3 regions of the Mesorhizobium sp. M0016 genome follow, and region 1 is predicted to be linked to each of the others. Evidence: predicted binding sites of a transcription regulator. Region 1 holds the regulator's gene; each other region holds the start of a gene.
The links. Region 1 encodes PhoB, which activates phosphate uptake and scavenging genes when phosphate is short. Its sites were predicted from a motif close to TGTCATNNANCTGTCAT; they were not measured.
Positions count from the first base shown of each region.

Region 2: NKJ88_RS27405 (esterase-like activity of phytase family protein) is a predicted target of PhoB. The motif match lies at 1,793-1,809, and genes of this name have one in related genera.
Region 3: NKJ88_RS16805 (PhoX family protein) is a predicted target of PhoB. The motif match lies at 4,045-4,061, and genes of this name have one in related genera.

Region 1 covers NZ_JAMYVM010000015.1:54,175-59,690, forward strand. Annotated here, with positions in the region: gene NKJ88_RS20930 (ROK family protein) at 200-1,435, shown strand; gene phoB (phosphate regulon transcriptional regulator PhoB) at 1,466-2,155, opposite strand; gene phoU (phosphate signaling complex protein PhoU) at 2,172-2,876, opposite strand; gene pstB (phosphate ABC transporter ATP-binding protein PstB) at 2,918-3,742, opposite strand; gene pstA (phosphate ABC transporter permease PstA) at 3,760-5,076, opposite strand; gene pstC (phosphate ABC transporter permease subunit PstC) at 5,073-5,516, opposite strand, start outside.
Region 2 covers NZ_JAMYVM010000026.1:4,865-10,380, reverse strand. Annotated here, with positions in the region: gene NKJ88_RS27410 (L,D-transpeptidase) at 1-36, shown strand, start outside; gene NKJ88_RS27405 (esterase-like activity of phytase family protein) at 221-1,696, opposite strand; gene NKJ88_RS27400 (LacI family DNA-binding transcriptional regulator) at 1,858-2,883, opposite strand; gene NKJ88_RS27395 (Gfo/Idh/MocA family protein) at 3,078-4,109, shown strand; gene NKJ88_RS27390 (sugar phosphate isomerase/epimerase family protein) at 4,109-5,014, shown strand; gene NKJ88_RS27385 (substrate-binding domain-containing protein) at 5,131-5,516, shown strand, end outside.
Region 3 covers NZ_JAMYVM010000010.1:156,433-161,948, forward strand. Annotated here, with positions in the region: gene NKJ88_RS16795 (twin-arginine translocation pathway signal) at 1-387, shown strand, start outside; gene NKJ88_RS16800 (GMC family oxidoreductase) at 439-2,010, shown strand; gene NKJ88_RS16805 (PhoX family protein) at 2,076-3,989, opposite strand; gene NKJ88_RS16810 (hypothetical protein) at 4,107-4,502, opposite strand; gene urtA (urea ABC transporter substrate-binding protein) at 4,815-5,516, shown strand, end outside.

The DNA of each region.
Region 1 (5,516 bases):
TTTTTTCGAGCCTCGAAAAAATACTGGTTCAATGATAAGGCACTGTCAACATCGATTATGATGGATTCTGATGGCGTTGCCGAATTTTTTCGAGCTCCGCAATAAACAATGACAGGGCTGCCGGCGTCTGCCAATATTTGGCTGGTGCCGTCGAACGCCTTCACTATCATGAGGCGCGAGGAGGCCGGGAGGAAAACAAATGTCGGTTGGGATCCGCCACGACGATCTGCGCCGTCGCAACCGTGCGATGGTGATTTCGGCCGTGCGCCGGGCCGGCCAGCCGTCGCGGACCGAGATTGCGGCGACCACCGGCCTCAGCCATTCGACGATATCGGCAATCTCGTCTGATCTAATTCAAGAAGGCATCCTGATTGAAGGCAAGCCTGGCGAGACCGGCTCGCTGAAACGCGGCCGGCCGCAGGTCGGCCTTGGCCTCAACCCGGAAGCGGCGGCGGTCATGACCGTGGTGCTGTCGCTGAACTTCCTCTCCGTCACCGTCATCGACTATGCCGGCCAGGTGGTCGCGGAAGAACAGCGCCGGCTCGACACGCTGACCATGCCGCGCGACGAGCTGATCGGCGAATGCGTAGCAATCGTCGGGCGGCGTCTCGCGGACCCGGACCTCGATGTCCAGAGCATCGCCCGCATTGCCATGGGCATCCAGGGCATCACCGATTCGCAGGCGCGGGCCATGCTGTGGTCGCCAATCACGCCACTGACCGACATTGCCTTCGCCGACATGTTGGAAGCGGAATTCGGCATTCCTGCCACCATGGAGAACGACTGCAATATGATGGCGGTGGCCCTGCAATGGCGCCAGCCCGAGCGCTACCGCGACAATTTCATCGCGATCCTCTTGTCGCACGGCATCGGCATGGGGCTGGTGCTGAAAGGCGAACTGTTCACCGGCACCCATTCCTCCGGCGGCGAGTTCGGCCACATGATCCACCGTCCGGGCGGCGCGCTCTGCCGCTGCGGGCGGCGCGGCTGCGTCGAGGCCTATGCCGGAAACTACGCCATCTGGCGCAGCGCCAAAATGATGAGCGAAGATGCCGAGCCGGTCGATATCGGCGACGCTGATATGCGCGCACTCGCCGCGCGCGCCCGCGAAACCGATGGCCCGGAGCGCGAAGCCTATCGCAAGGCCGGTGAGGCGCTCGGCTTCGGCCTCGGCAGCCTGTTTGCGCTGATCGACCCGGCGCCTGTCGCCATGGTTGGCGTCAGCGCCGCCGCCTTCGACCTGATCGAGCCGGCATTGCGCGAAGCGATCGCCCAGACCGCCGGCGGCCAGCACTCGAAATCGATCTCCTTCGACACCGAGCCCAACGAGCTGCCGCTGATCCGCGAAGGCTGTGCCATGCGCGCGCTCGGCTTCGTCGATCAGGAGATTTTCGCGCCGGGCATTCAGGCCAAATCCGGCAAGCATGTCGCCTGAATGGCCGGCAACGGCGCGACGCGCAGCATCCTAGTCTTCCCTGATCGCGTAGCCGGCGCCGCGAATGGTACGGATGACATCCGGCATGCGGCCGTTGTTGACCGCTTTGCGTAAGCGCCCGACATGGACGTCGACGGTTCGCTCGTCGATGTAGATCGTCTCGCCCCAGACATTGTCGAGCAGCTGGCTGCGCGAGAACACGCGGCCGGGATGGCGCATCATGAATTCGAGCAGCCGGAACTCGGTCGGTCCGAGCCTGATCTCGCTCTTCTTGCGGTAGACACGGTGCGACTCGCGGTCGAGCACGATGTCGCCGACCTTGAGCACGCTGGACAGCACTTCCGGCTTGGCCCGGCGCAGCAGCGCCTTCACGCGCGCCATGAACTCCGGCGTCGAGAATGGCTTGACCAGATAGTCGTCGGCACCGGTGGACAGGCCGCGCACGCGATCGCTTTCCTCACCGCGCGCGGTCAGCATGATGATCGGCAGCCGCTCGGTTTCGGGCCGCACTCTAAGCCGCCGGCAGAGCTCGATGCCGGAAACAGCGGGCACCATCCAGTCGAGCACCAGGAGATCGGGCACGTTTTCCTGCAGGCGGATCTCGGCCTCGTCGCCGCGTGTCACCACCTCGACGTGATAGCCTTCGGATTCGAGGTTGTAGCGGAGGAGCACGCCTAGCGGCTCCTCGTCCTCCACGACCATGATGCGTGGCGCGATCATAGGCAGTTCACCCTCATCAGGCCGGCGTGGCCATCGCCGTCTCGTCCTGCTTCGGACGATTGGCGGGCAATTGCTGGCCGGTCAGCACATAATACGCATTTTCGGCGATGTTGGTGACATGATCGCCGATGCGCTCAAGATTCTTGGCGCAGAACAAGAGATGCGTGCAGGCGGTGATGTTGCGAGGGTCTTCCATCATGTAGGTCAAGAGCTCACGAAACACGGACGTGTATTTGACGTCGATGCGCTCGTCGTCATTCCTGAGTTTTGCAAGAGCTGCCGCATCGGTGGCGGCATATTCCTCGACGACGCCTTGCACCTGGATCAGCACCAGCTGCGCCATGGCATCGATGGAGTGCGAGAGGTCGCGCGGCGTGACGCTCAAGCCCACGGTGCCGACGCGTTTGGCGATGTTCTTGGCGAGATCGCCGATGCGCTCGAGGTCGCCGGCCATGCGGATCGAGCCGACCACGGCGCGCAGATCGTTGGCCATCGGCTGGCGCTTGGCGATCAGCGTGATGGCGCGGTCGTCCAGTTCGCGCTGGCGCGCATCCATGATGGCGTCGTCGGAAACGACACGCTGTGCCAGCGCATTGTCCGAATTGAGCAGCGCCCTGGTCGAGCCGCTGACCATCGAGCCTGCCAGATCGCCCATGTCGCGGATCAGCTTGCTGATCTGCCCGAGCTCTTCATCGAAGGAGGCGACGGTATGTTCACCCATGATCTTGGTCCTCGTGCCTGAAAATTCACCCGCCGGACGGCTCAGCCGAAGCGGCCGGTAATGTAGTCCTGGGTGCGCTTGTCGTCGGGGTTGGTGAACATCTTGTCGGTGGCGCCCTCCTCGACGAGATAGCCGAGATGGAACATCGCCGTGCGCTGCGACACGCGCGCCGCCTGCTGCATCGAGTGGGTGACGATGACGATCGTGTAGTTCTGGCGCAGTTCGTCGATCAGCTCCTCGACACGGGCGGTGGCGATCGGATCGAGCGCCGAGCAGGGCTCGTCCATCAGGATCACCTCCGGCGACACGGCGATGGCGCGCGCGATGCACAGGCGCTGCTGCTGGCCGCCGGACAGGCCGGTGCCGGGCTCCTGCAGGCGGTCCTTGACCTCGTTCCAGATCGCCGCCTTCTTCAGGCTCTGCTCGACGATCTGGTCCATGTCGGACTTGCGCTTGGCCAGCCCATGGATGCGCGGGCCGTAGGCGACGTTCTCGTAGATCGACTTCGGGAACGGGTTGGGTTTCTGGAACACCATGCCGACGCGGGCGCGCAGTTCGACGACATCGATGTTCTTGTCGTAGATGTCGTCTTCATCGAGCGTGATCTTGCCGGTCACCCGCGCCGAATCGATGGTGTCGTTCATGCGGTTGAGGCAGCGCAGGAAGGTCGACTTGCCGCAGCCGGACGGGCCGATCAGCGCCGTCACCTGGTTCTGGCGGACGTCGAGATTGACGTCGAACAACGCCTGCTTCTCGCCATAGAACACGCCGACCTTGTCGCCGCGCATCTTGATGACTTCGTTCGACTTGGCGTTCATTTTGTCGCCCACTGCATTCTCAAGGGACTGTTCGGTCATGATGTTCATACCAAATTGCCTTTTTTCTACCAGCGCCGCTCGAACCGGCGCCGGAGCACGATCGCGGTGATGTTCATGGCCATGAGGAAGACGAGCAGGATGATGATGGCGCCGGACATGCGCTCGACAAAAGCGCGCTCAGCCTCGTTTGCCCACATATAGATCTGAACCGGCAGCGCGGTCGCCGGATCGAAAGGCGTCGTCGGATAATCGGCGACGAAAGCGACCATGCCGATCAAGAGCAGCGGTGCTGTCTCGCCGAGCGCACGCGCCAGGCCGATGATGGTGCCGGTAAGGATGCCTGGGGCGGCAAGCGGCAGGATGTGATGGAACACCATCTGCATCTTGGAGGCGCCGAGACCTAGGGCCGCCGAGCGGATCGACGGCGGCACCGCGGCAAGGGCGGCGCGCGTGGCGATGATTATGGTCGGCAATGTCATCAAGGTCAGCACCAGGCCGCCGACGAAGGAAGCCGAGCGCGGCATGCCGAGGAAGTTGATGAACACGGCAAGGCCAAGCAGACCGAAGACGATCGACGGCACCGCCGCGAGATTGTTGATGTTGACTTCGATCAGGTCCGTAAAGCGGTTCTTCTTGGCGAACTCCTCCAGATAGATGGAGGCGGCGACGCCGATCGGCAGCGCCAGCAACAGCACGATCACCATCATGTAGAACGAACCGATGATGGCCACGCCCATGCCCGACGTCTCGGGCCGGCTGGAGGCGCCATAGCTGAACAGGCCGGTGTTGAAATGCTCGGCCATCACGCCGTCGGCTTTAAGCTTGTTCATCCAGTCGATCTGCTGGTTGGACACCTTGCGGCGCGCTTCATCGACGCCGAGGTCGATCTGACCCTTGAAGGCCGAGTCGAGGTTCGCGGCAGCCAGGATGTCGACGTCACGCGTCCTGCCGATCACCGACGGATCGGCGGAGACGATGTCGCGCAGCTGGACGCGGGCGCCTTCCGACAGGAAGCCCTTGAGCTTCAGCATCATCGGCCTGTTGGCCGGATCGATGCCGAGCTTGGCCACCAGCGCGTTTTCGGCGAGCTTGGGATAGTTCGCCTTGATCAGCACGGTAGGGTCGGTGGCGCGCTTGCCGGAGGGATCGATCACCTTCTCGTCGAAGGTGACCGGCAGCGTCACCGTCGTCTGCCAGAAGGCGGTGTAGCCTTTCGAGACGATGGTGATCAGCATGATGGCCAGGAACGCCAGGCCCACCGAGATCGCAATCACGCCATAGATGCGGAACCGGCGTTCGGCGGCATAGCGCGCCTTCAGCCCGATGTCGCGGCGCGGACGCGCGACGGCACCCGCCATCGTGTCCAGGGGGATGTCGGTCATTCGTACTGCTCCCGGTACTTGCGCACGATGTAGAGGGCGACGATGTTCATCACCAGCGTCAGCGCGAACAGCGTCAGGCCTAGCGCGAAGGCGACCAGCGTCTGCGGCGAGTTGAACTCGAGATCGCCGGTCAGCTGGTTGACAATCTTGACGGTGATGGTCGTCATCGCCTCGAACGGATTGGCCGTCAGATTGGCGGCGACGCCCGCCGCCAGCACGACGATCATCGTCTCGCCGATGGCGCGCGACGCCGTCAACAGGATGGCGCCGACGATGCCGGGCAGTGCCGCCGGCAGGATCACCCGCTTGATCGTCTCGGAGCGCGTGGCACCGAGGCCGAGCGAGCCGTCACGCATTGCGCGCGGCACCGCGGTGATGATGTCGTCGGACAAAGAGGACACGACCGGGATCAGCATGACGCCCATCACCAGACCGGCGGT
Region 2 (5,516 bases), on a different contig from region 1:
CTCTACAGCCGGGTCAACGGCGTAGCCCAGGTCTAATGTGCGCCCGAACCTGTCGGCCGCAGGCAAGATCATGGCTGTGTCGAGCCGGACCGCCGAGCCGATCGATGCCGGCGTGCCAAGGGATGCGGAGATTTTGAAATAGGTGCCTTCACGGCATCGCTGATCGCCGACAAACGGCTAGAGGCGGACACGCCGGGCGCGTCCGCCTTTCCGTATATGGCTACTTCTTGGCGAGGCCCGGAAGCATGACCTGATAGACCAGGAACATGGTATCGACATCGGCGCCGTCTTCGGCCTTGTAGGGCGCGCCGACCTGAAAACCGTCCTGGGTGAGAAAGTCGTTATCGTTGCCGACGAACAGGAAATAGTCGTCGGGCAGCGCCGGATCGAGCACGCTGACCACCGACATCGCTTCCCACTTCTCCGACAGATTGTTCTTGTCGTTGGGCTTGCCGTCATGCAGGCCGAAACGGCCGAGTTCCTTGTTGTCGTTGATGTCGATGAACGGCGTCAGCTTGGCCGGCGTCACCGAGGGGTCGAGCACGCCCTTGGGCGCCAGCGGCTTGTCGGCGGCATCGAAGGCGCCGCCGGCAATGTCGGTGGCGCCAGAGACGTCGACGACGAAAATCTGGCGCAGCAGCGAAGTATCGCCCTTCACCCCCTGGCCGTTTCCGCTGTCGCGCGCCAGCATCAGGAAGGTCTTGTCGGACAGCGCCACGATTTCGCTCTGCGCGGCGACCTTGGTCTTGTCCTTGGCGTCCTTGAACACCGGCAGCGGCACGGCATATTCATGCACCAGCTTGAGATGGGCCGGGTCGGAGGCGTCGTAGACCAGCGCGCGGGTGTTCTGGCGCGTCGCGGGCGAATCGCCGCCATCCTGGCGGGGCGCCGACTGCAGCACAGTGATCAGCGACTTGCCGTCCGGCGTCAGCGCCATGCCTTCGAGGCCTTGATTGTTCTGGCGGCCGGTTTCGGGATCCTTCGGATCGGGTTCGGCTGCACCGGGGCCCGGATTGTCGGAGGCGAAGTTCGGCGCGCCCTTGCGCATCGGCACCAAAGCGGCGGGCGGCTGCGTTGCCGACAACAGATGGCCGTCGGCCGAGAAGCGGTAGATGTTGGGGCCGTATTCGTCAGAGATGAACATGGTGCCGTCGGGCAGCCGCGCGATCGCCTCATTGTCGAGCGCCAGCTTGCCATTGGCCTCGGGCAGGATCGGCAGGTCGCCATTGGCCGCGCGCACGCCGTTGAGCGGATCGAGGCCGGTGGCGTCAGCGCCCTTGTCGTCGGTGAGGAGCAGGGAATCGGCAAGCGTCGCCTTGACGCCTGTCTGTTCCTGGCCGGAGGTGGGCGTGGCGCCTAGTGCTACCGGCGTGAACTCGATGCGAATAGTGTTGAGGCGCGGCCGGTAATCGGTGGTGCCGACGACATTGTAGCCACGGTCCGGCAGCAACCAGAGCGAGCCCTTGTAGCCGTCCGCGCCACGGGTCCAGCTTGCGGCGTCGATGGACATGCCGGAGCCGGAGCCGAAGGTCTCGCCGAACTTGTCCTTCTGATCGGCCGGGATGCGGCCGACGCCGACCAGGCCCTTGTTGACGAAGCCACCAACGGTGGCTGTGCTGTCGGCAAGGGCAGGGGTCAGGGCGGTAAACAGCGCCAGCGCGGCGCCGAGCGACACGGTTCGGTGCGAGATTTTCATGGAGATCCTCTTTGTGACAAGCCTTGAGCGGCGCAAAGGGGCCACCGCATCGCATCGACGATGTCGCCCTCTCGCAAAGCGGTCTAGGACGCGAACATGATACTTGCGTGACAGAGCGGGCCTCTTCCTTCTCCCTTGTGGGAGAAGGGAGAGACGCACTATCAATCGCTGTCGCGCGCGATCAGCTCCAGCGGCCAGACTTCGCGGATGATGCGCGGACCTTCCGGGCCGGCAAAGGCGGGAAGCGAGGCCAGCAGCATTTCGGCCAGCCGCCGGCCCATCGGCTCCAGCGACGGACGGAAGGCGGTCAGCGCCGGTGAAAAGTAGCGGCAGAGCGGCGTGTCGACGATGACGATCACCGCGATGTCGTGGCCGGGCCTGATGCCCATCTCGGCCAGTGCCTTGCAGCCGCCGAGCGCCATTGCGTCATTGTTGAAGATGATGGCTGTGGGCCGGTCCTTGGAGAGCATCACGCGCGGCGTCACCTGGTAGCCTCCGGCCTCGTTGATGAAGCCGTCGGCGATCAGGCCGGGGTCGACTTCGATGCCATGCCGCTCCAGCGCCTTGCGGTAGCCGTCGAGGAACAGGTAGCCGAAGTTGAGATCAAGCGAAGGGCGGATGGCGGCAATGCGGCGGTGGCCGCGCGCGACCAGCCGGTCGACGGCTTCATCACCCGCCCTCTCGAAATCTATATCGAGCGAAGGATAGGTGTCGTCGCCGGATTGACTTCGGCCAAGCGTGGCGAAGGGAAAGCCGGCCTTGCTGAGATAGTCGATCCGATCGTCTTCCCGCCGTGTATTGGCCAACACGACCGCGTCGGCCCGGCGCGTCTCAACCACGCGGCGCAGCCTCTCCTGCTGATATTGGCCGGGCTCGCCCATGACGACCATCAGATCCAGGTCATCCTCGGCCAGCCGGCCCTGCAGACCGATCAGGAACGGGATGAAGAACGGTTCGCCATATTGCTGGTCGCCCGGATGCGGCTGCAGCATGAAGGCGATCGAATGGGTGGTGCCTTGCCGCAGGCTGCGGCCGGACTGGTTGGGCGAATAGTTCAATTGCTTGGCGGCGGCGAGCACGCGCTGGCGGGTGTCGGCATTGACGTCGGCGCGGCCGTTCAACGCCCGCGACACGGTGCCGATCGAAATGTTCAGGTGACGCGCTAGGTCATGGATACTGGACGCCAAGGACAGTTCTCCCCCTGTCTTGGCTAGCACCGGCTGCCGCCCAGGCCAAGGCTTCGGGATGATTTTCGCTGACAGCCGATTGACATTCTACGCCGTCGGGTGTGTTCTCGTAAACGTTTACGGAGAAACGTTTACGGTGATGCCGGAAATGCCGTGACATTCGGTCTGGAGGGACCGGACGGGAGGAATGCCGGATGATGAATGCCGTCCTCGTCGGCTGTGGTGCGATGAGCAAGGCCTGGCTCGATGCCGCGAGGCAGATCGACGGGCTGGCCATTGTCGGCCTTGTCGATCTCGACGCCGAACGGGCGAAGGCGAGGGCGCACGAATACGGGCTCGACGGCGCGGTAATCGGCACCAGCCTCGACGCGGTGCTCGACCAGACCAGGCCCGACGCGGTGTTCGATGTCGTGGTTCCAGCCGCCCGGCGTGATGTCGCCTTTGCCGCCTTTGCCCATAATTGCCATCTGCTGACGGAAAAGCCGCTGGCCGATACTCCGGAAAATGCCCGCGCCATCGTCGATGCGGCACGTAACGCGGGGCGTATCCATGCGGTCGTGCAGAACCGCCGCTACGTCGCCAATGTCCGGCGCATCAGGCGCTTTCTCGACTCCGGCGCCATCGGCAAGCCAACCAGCATCCATGCCGATTTCTTCGTCGCGCCGCATTTCGGCGGCTTCCGCGAGGAGATGGCGCATGTGCTTTTGCTCGACATGGCGATCCATACTTTCGACGCCGCCCGCTACATGGTCGGCGGCGATCCCGCCGGCGTCTTTTGCCAGGAATGGGAGCCGGCGAATTCCTGGTACCGGCAGGGATCGTCGGCCAGCGCTATCTTCGATCTCGGCGGCGGCAAGGTGTTCACCTATGCAGGCTCTTGGTGCGCGGCGGGCTTCCGCACCAGCTGGGAGAGCACGTGGCGCATCGTCGCCGAGCACGGCAGCCTGGTCTGGGACGGCGAGGACGGACTGAAGGCCGAGGTTGTGTTGTCGGTCCGCGACGGCCTGTTCGACCTGACCCAGCCCATCACAGTACCGCCGCTCGATTCCGCCGACCGCGTCGGCGGTCATCTCGGCATCATCAAGGATTTCATCCACGCCATCGAGACCGGCAGCGAGCCGGAAACCCGTGGCAGCGACAACATCAAAAGCCTGGCCATGGTTTTTGGCGCCATCGAAAGCGCCGAGACCGGACGGCGCGTCGCAATCACACAGGAAGCATCATGATGCCAAACCCGCTTCTCGACATCCGGATCGGCACCATGGTGCGGGCCAATCTCGAAGACCCGGCCGCCTACATCAAAGAGATTCTGCCGCTCGGCTTCGAGAGCATCCAGCCCTTCTTCTGGCAGACGCTGGGCGGCAAGGATTTGCCGCGGCTCGCCGGCGAGATCCGCGAGGCGATCGGCGATGCCGATGTCGTCGTGTCGTCGATCGGTGTGTTCGGCAATCCGCTGGAGGATGGCGAGGTCGATCGCGGCGTGCTCGCGGCCTGGGAAACGGTGATCGACAATGCGCATCTGTTCGGCGCCTCGACGGTCAGCGGCTTCACCGGCCGCCTGCGCGGCAAGAAGCTGACCGACAGCCTGCCGCGCTTCCGTGAGGTCTGGGGGCCGCTGGCCAAACGCGCCGCCGACAAGGGCGTGCGCATTGCCTTCGAAAATTGCGCCATGGACGGCAACTGGGCCGCCGGCGACTGGAACATCGCCCACAATCCGGACGCCTGGGAGCTGATGTTCAACGAATTGCCCGACGACAATCTCGGCCTCGAATGGGAGCCCTGCCACCAGCTTGTCTACCTCATCGACCCGATGCCGCAGATCCGCAAATGGGCGCCGCGCATTTTCCATGTCCACGGCAAGGACGCGACGGTGCGCTGGGATGTGATCCGCGAGCACGGCGTGTTCGGCAAGCTGCCCTTCGTGCAGATGCGCACGCCCGGGTTTGGCGACAGCGACTGGACGCGGGTGATCAGCGAATTGCGGCTGGCCGGTTACAAGGGCGCCATCGACATCGAGGGCTGGCACGACCCGGTCTATCGCGGCGACCTCGAAATCACAGGCCAGGTGCGCGGGCTGGAATACCTCAAGCAATGCCGGGGAGGAGCGACCTACCTGCCGAACCCGGCGTGACCGAGGGCCGGTGGGAGGAGCCGGCCTGACAGATTCCCAAGCACTGCCGACAAGCACTGCCGACAGGCGAACGACGAAACCCCTCGGCTCACCGAGGACAAAAGGGAGGAACGTGCATGAGCATCGCAATGAGAACGACACTTCTGCGCTCGACCGTCGTGGCCGCCGCCACGGCGCTGTGCGCTGCCATCTCCACTCTGCCGGCGCAGGCGCTCGACGCCCAGTGGTGCAAGGATGTCCACATCCGCTTTTTCGTCGGCGGCGCCGAGGGCGACGCTTTCGGCACCATCGTCTACAATGGCGCCAAGCAGGCGGCGTCCGATCTCGGACCCAAGGTCGACTACATCTTCTCGCAGTGGGACGTCGAGAAGATGGTTCAGCAATTGCGCGAGGCCGTCGCCGTGAAGCCCAACGGCATTGCCATGATGGGCCATCCCGGCGACGCCGCGATCATGCCGCTGGCCGAACAGGCGCACAAGGACGGCATCAAGATGATGTACCA
Region 3 (5,516 bases), on a different contig from region 1:
CCCGAAACCATGGCAACGCTGATCCAGATGGCGCGCGACATCTATCCGCACGATCAGGTGCCCGACAAATACTACGCCATCGCCGTAAAAGGGCATGATGAGCAGGCCGGCAAGGACGCTGCCTACAAGACGATGATCGAAGACGGCATCGCCAACCTCGACAAGAAGTCGGGCGAGGGCGGCTATCGCGGCCTCGGCTGGGAGGAGCAGCGCGTTGCCGTGCTGCAGCAGATCGAGGCGACGCCGTTCTTCCAGTCCATCCGCGGCGGCCTCGTCGTCAGCCTCTACAACCAGCAGGAGGTGTGGCCGATTTTCGGCTACGAGGGCGAATCCTACTCCAAGGGCGGCTACATCGCGCGCGGTTTCGACGACATAGAGTGGCTCTGAGCCCTTCCGTCGTTCTGAAACCCCGCAAACAGGAATTCATGGGAGGAAACCATGGCAGCTTCATTTGATCTCAACAACGACGGCGTGGTCGTGATCGTCGGCTCCGGCGCCGGCGGCGGCACGCTCGGCAACGAACTCGCCCAGAAAGGCGTCGATGTCGTCATCCTCGAGGCCGGCGCGCGCCACGAATACGAGGATTTCATCAACGACGAGTGGGGTTCCTTCAGCCAGCTCGCCTGGACGGACAAGCGCACAACCTCAGGCGACTGGCGGGTGTCGAAGGATTTCCCCAATTTGCCGGCCTGGATCGTCAAATCGGTCGGCGGCTCGACCACGCACTGGGCCGGCGCCTCGTTGCGCTTCCAGAAGCATGAGTTCAGGACGCTCTCGACCTACGGCAAGCTGGAAGGCGCCAACCTGCTGGACTGGCCGGTCACATTGGCCGAGATGGAGCCGTACTACGCCAAGGCGGAAGCCAAGATGGGCGTCACCGGCACCAATGGCTGGCCGCGGCTGCCCGGCAACAACAACTTCAAGGTGCTCAAGGCCGGCGCCGACAAGCTCGGCTATAAGGAATGTCATACCGGCAACATGGCAATCAATTCGGTCGAGCGCGACGACCGCAACTCCTGCCAACAGACCGGCTTCTGCTTCCAGGGTTGCAAATGGGGCGCCAAATGGTCGACGCTCTACACCGAGATTCCCAAAGGTGAGGCGACCGGCCATCTCGAGGTCCGGCCAAACGCCATGGCGATCAAGATCAACCATGACGCTAGCGGAAAAGTGACCGGCGTCGTCTATGCCGACAAGGACGGCAATCTGCAGGAGCAGAAGGCCCGCATCGTCGCCGTCGCCGGCAACTCGATCGAAAGCCCGCGCCTGCTGCTGAACTCCGAGTCAGCGAAGTTTCCGCAAGGGCTTGCCAATTCGTCGGGGCAGGTCGGCAAGAACTACATGCGCCACACCACCGGTTCGGTCTACGCCATCTTCGACCAACCGGTGCATATGTATCGCGGCACCACCATGGCCGGCATTATCCGCGACGAGGCGCGGCACGATCCCTCACGCGGCTTTGTCGGCGGCTATGAATTCGAGACGCTGTCGCTCGGCTTGCCCTTCATGGCCGCCTTCCTCAATCCCGGCGGCTGGGGCCGTTCCTTCACCACCGCGCTCGACCACTATGATCACATGGCTGGCCTGTGGATCGTCGGCGAGGACATGCCGCGCGCGGAAAACCGCGTCACGCTGCACAAGGACGAGAAGGACGCGCACGGTATGCCGATCGCCGACGTGCATTTCGATGATCATCCCAACGACACGGCGATGCGCAACCATGCCTACAAGCAGGCCACAGCGCTTTACGATGCGGTCGGCGCGACGCGCTCCTTCCCGACGCCGCCCTATCCCTCAACCCACAATCTCGGCACAAACCGGATGAGCGAAAAGGCGGAAGACGGCGTCGTCAACAAGCACGGCCAAGCGCACGACATCAAAAACCTGTTCGTGTCGGACGGCAGCCAGTTCACCACCGGTGCGGCTGAAAATCCGACGCTGACGATCGTGTCGCTGGCTATCCGCCAGGCCGAATACATCGCTTCGCAAATGTCGGCCAAGACGATCTGAGCCGTCCTCCGGGATCGCTACGCGGAACGCGCATGGCGCGTTCCGCCCTTTTTTCCTAGGACTCACTATGCGCCGACCGGCTGTCCGTCCTTGCGGCGGATGGCGACGACGGAAGGTCGCGGCAACTGGCCGTCTTTGAAATCGGGCCATAGCGTCTGCACCTTGTCGAGCGACTCGGCGTCCTCAGCCGGGTGCTGCACCGATAGGAACAGCGTCGTGCCGTCCGGCGTGAAGCATGGGCCGGTCGCTTCCGCTCCATGCGGGCAAGTGAACAGCAGCTTCGGCAGGCCGCGCGCCGCACCTTCGGTGTCGACGCCATAGACGCCGTCCGGCAGGTCGAAATCATTGGCGCCGTCCGTCGCCACCCACAGCCGCCCCGCCGGGTCGAAGGTGATGTTGTCGGGGCAGACGAACCAGCCATTGTCCGACGTATCCGGATGAAAAGTGGCGCCGACCTTGGCATCTTTCGGATTGCCGCAGAGCACGAACAGGTCCCAGGCATACTTTTCCGCCGTGTGGTCGGCATCCGCGCCGCGGCCGCCGGGCGGGATCAGTTCGACAATATGGCCCCAGAGATTTTCCGGCCGCGTGTTGGCCGGATTGACCTTTGACTGGTCGCGCTTCTTGTTCTTGGTCATCACCGCATAGACGCGGCCGGTCACCGGATTGGTCTCGATGTCCTCGGGCCGGTCCATCGGCGTGGCGCCGAGCGCATCTGCCGCAAACCGCGTCTTCAACAGCACCTCGGCCTGGTCGGCAAAACCGTTCTCGACGGTAAGCTTGCCCTGGCCGTGCACCAACGGCAGCCACGTCATCGAGCCATCGGCATCGAAGCGGGCGACCGACAGCACGCCATCGTCGAGCAGATCGGCGCCGGAGGCCGGGTTGGCCATGTCATAGGCCTTGGCCGAGACGAAGCGGTACATATATTCGAAATAGTCGTCGTCGCCCATATAGACGACAACGCGGCCGTCCTTGTTGAGGACCACGGTCGAGGCCTCATGCGACATGCGGCCAAGTGCCGTGCGCTTCACCGGCTTGGACTGAGGATCGTAAGGGTCGATCTCGACCACCCAGTCGAAGCGGTTGGCCTCGTTCGGTTCCTTGTCGAGGTTGAAGCGGTCATGGAAGCGGCCGCGGCCATAGATGTCGGAGCCGTCGAAGCCGTAACGGTCAAGCAGATCGGCGGTCGGCGCCCTTTTCGGGTCGCCGCCGAAAATGTCGGACACGCCTTCCTCGCAGGTCAGCACCGTACCCCAGGGGGTGAAACCGCCGCTGCAGTTGTAGCTGGTGCCGAGCACTTTGGTGCCAGTCGCGTCGGCCGAGGTTTTCATCAGCGCATGGCCGGCAACCGGTCCGGAAACGGTCATTTCGGTGTTGGCGGTGATGCGGCGGTTCAGCGGACTGTCGGCTACGGTTTCCCACTTGCCGTCCTTCAATTGCACCTCGACGATCGAATGGCCCATCGCGGCCATGCCGAGATCGACCTGTTCCTTGGTCATCGTCTTGCCGGCATCGCCCTCGGTCATCCCCGGAAACATCACATTGGGCGAGATGTATTCGTTGTTGACGCAGAGCAGGCCATGATCAGAATTCACCGTGCCCTTCGGCAGCGGCATGAAGGCGATGTAGTCGCAATTGTAGCCGAAGCGCTTTTCCTGTTCCTCCGCCGCGACCTTGTTGCCGTCGAATTCGGCGAGGCCAGCTGCAAGCGGGTCGCCCCAGCGCGCGACGATGGTCGTCTCATAGCCTTCGGCGGCGGCATGGGTCTTGTCGTAGACCCGCTTCAGCTCGGGAAAGCCGAGCGTCGACTGCGCTGCGGCGGCATGCGTTTCGCCGGCAAACAAGGAGCCGACAAAGCTGCCGCCGGCAATCAGCGCGCCGGAGGCGAGGCTGCCTTTCAAAAGAGACCGGCGCGAGACGCGCTCGGCAATGATTTCGCGGATGACGGGGGAGGATGAAGACGGTGTATTGGCCATGGTGTCTGCCTCTCAGGGTGGATGTTACGGCGCACCGTTGCCCTAGTCTGCTTAGGCAACATTCACATGACATAAGAGGAAGGTTTTGCCGCAACTGGGCGCGGCACTACGCATCGCTCAGCCCTTGGTGCAGGTCGAGGCGGTGAAGGCGCCGTCGGGCTGCTTCAGAATGATGTCGAATGACGGGGCGGTCTCGCCGTCCAGTGTTGCCTGTGTCATGGAGACGGAGTTGCCACCGGTGGTATAGCCGCCCAGCGGCCCGAGCCAGGTGATCTCGCCATTGGCGTTCATCTGATAATTGTAGCCTTGCAGCGCCGTTCCGAACGTCACCGGGCCGGTATAGACATTGCCCTTGATAGTGATGTCGCCGAGGTTGAGGAAGGCGCCGAGCAAATAGACCTCGCAACGATAGGTGCCGTCAGGAAGTTTGCCCTCGCTGAAATCGGCGCGCGCGCCGCCGCTCGTTGCCATCAGCAGCAGGATGCCGGAAATCCGTGAGATGCGAGATGCCATGACGTCTCTCTTTTGAATGGCGAGCTTGCCCTATTTTTGCGCGGTGCCGCAACATTGTTCGCCCGGAATCCACGGCCGGAGATCAAAAACTAGGCATTTGTCCTATTTGGGCGAAAATTAGGCAAAAGTCGTGTGCGCTGCGCAAATTTAGCTCAATCAATTTTCACTGGCTGCCATTGTTTTCTTCAGGCTAATATACCAACCGGCTGATAACGCTCGGCTATTCCATTCTTGTGAGCGGCGCCTTTGCGTTTGGCACGGCAGTTGCATTGCATTATCGCGGTGCAATCAAACAGCTTGGGAGTCTTCGGTATGAGGGGTAATTTCTCCACAATAACAAAAATGTTTTCGGCCGGCGTGGTCGCCGCCGGCCTGTCGATGTCGTCTCCGGCCAAGGCCGCCGAAGACACGATCAAGGTCGGCATTCTGCATTCGCTGTCGGGGACCATGGCGATTTCGGAGACGACGCTGAAAGACGCCATGCTGATGCTCATCGAAGAGCAGAACGCCAAGGGCGGCCTGCTCGGCAAGAAGCTTGAGGCGGTCGTTGTCGATCCGGCCTCCAATTGGCCGCTCTTCGCCGAGAAGGCGCGCGAGCTGATCTCCAAGGACAAGGTCGCCGCCGTGTTCGGCTGCTGGACCTCGGTGTCGCGCAAATCGGTGCTGCCGGTGTTCTCGGAACTCGACAACATCCTGTTCTACCCCGTCCAGTATGAGGGCGAGGAAAGCGAGCGCAACGTGTTCTACACCGGCGCCGCCCCGAACCAGCAGGCGATTCCCGCTGTCGACTATCTCATGAGCGAGGACGGTGGCTCGGTGAAGCGCTGGGTGCTGGAAGGCACCGACTACGTCTATCCCCGCACCACCAACAAAATCCTCGAGGCCTATCTGAAGGCCAAGGGCGTCGCCGCCGAAGACATCATGGTCAACTACACGCCGTTCGGCTTCTCCGACTGGCAGACCGAAGTCTCCGCAATCAAGAAATTCGGCTCGGCCGGGAAGAAGACCGCCGTC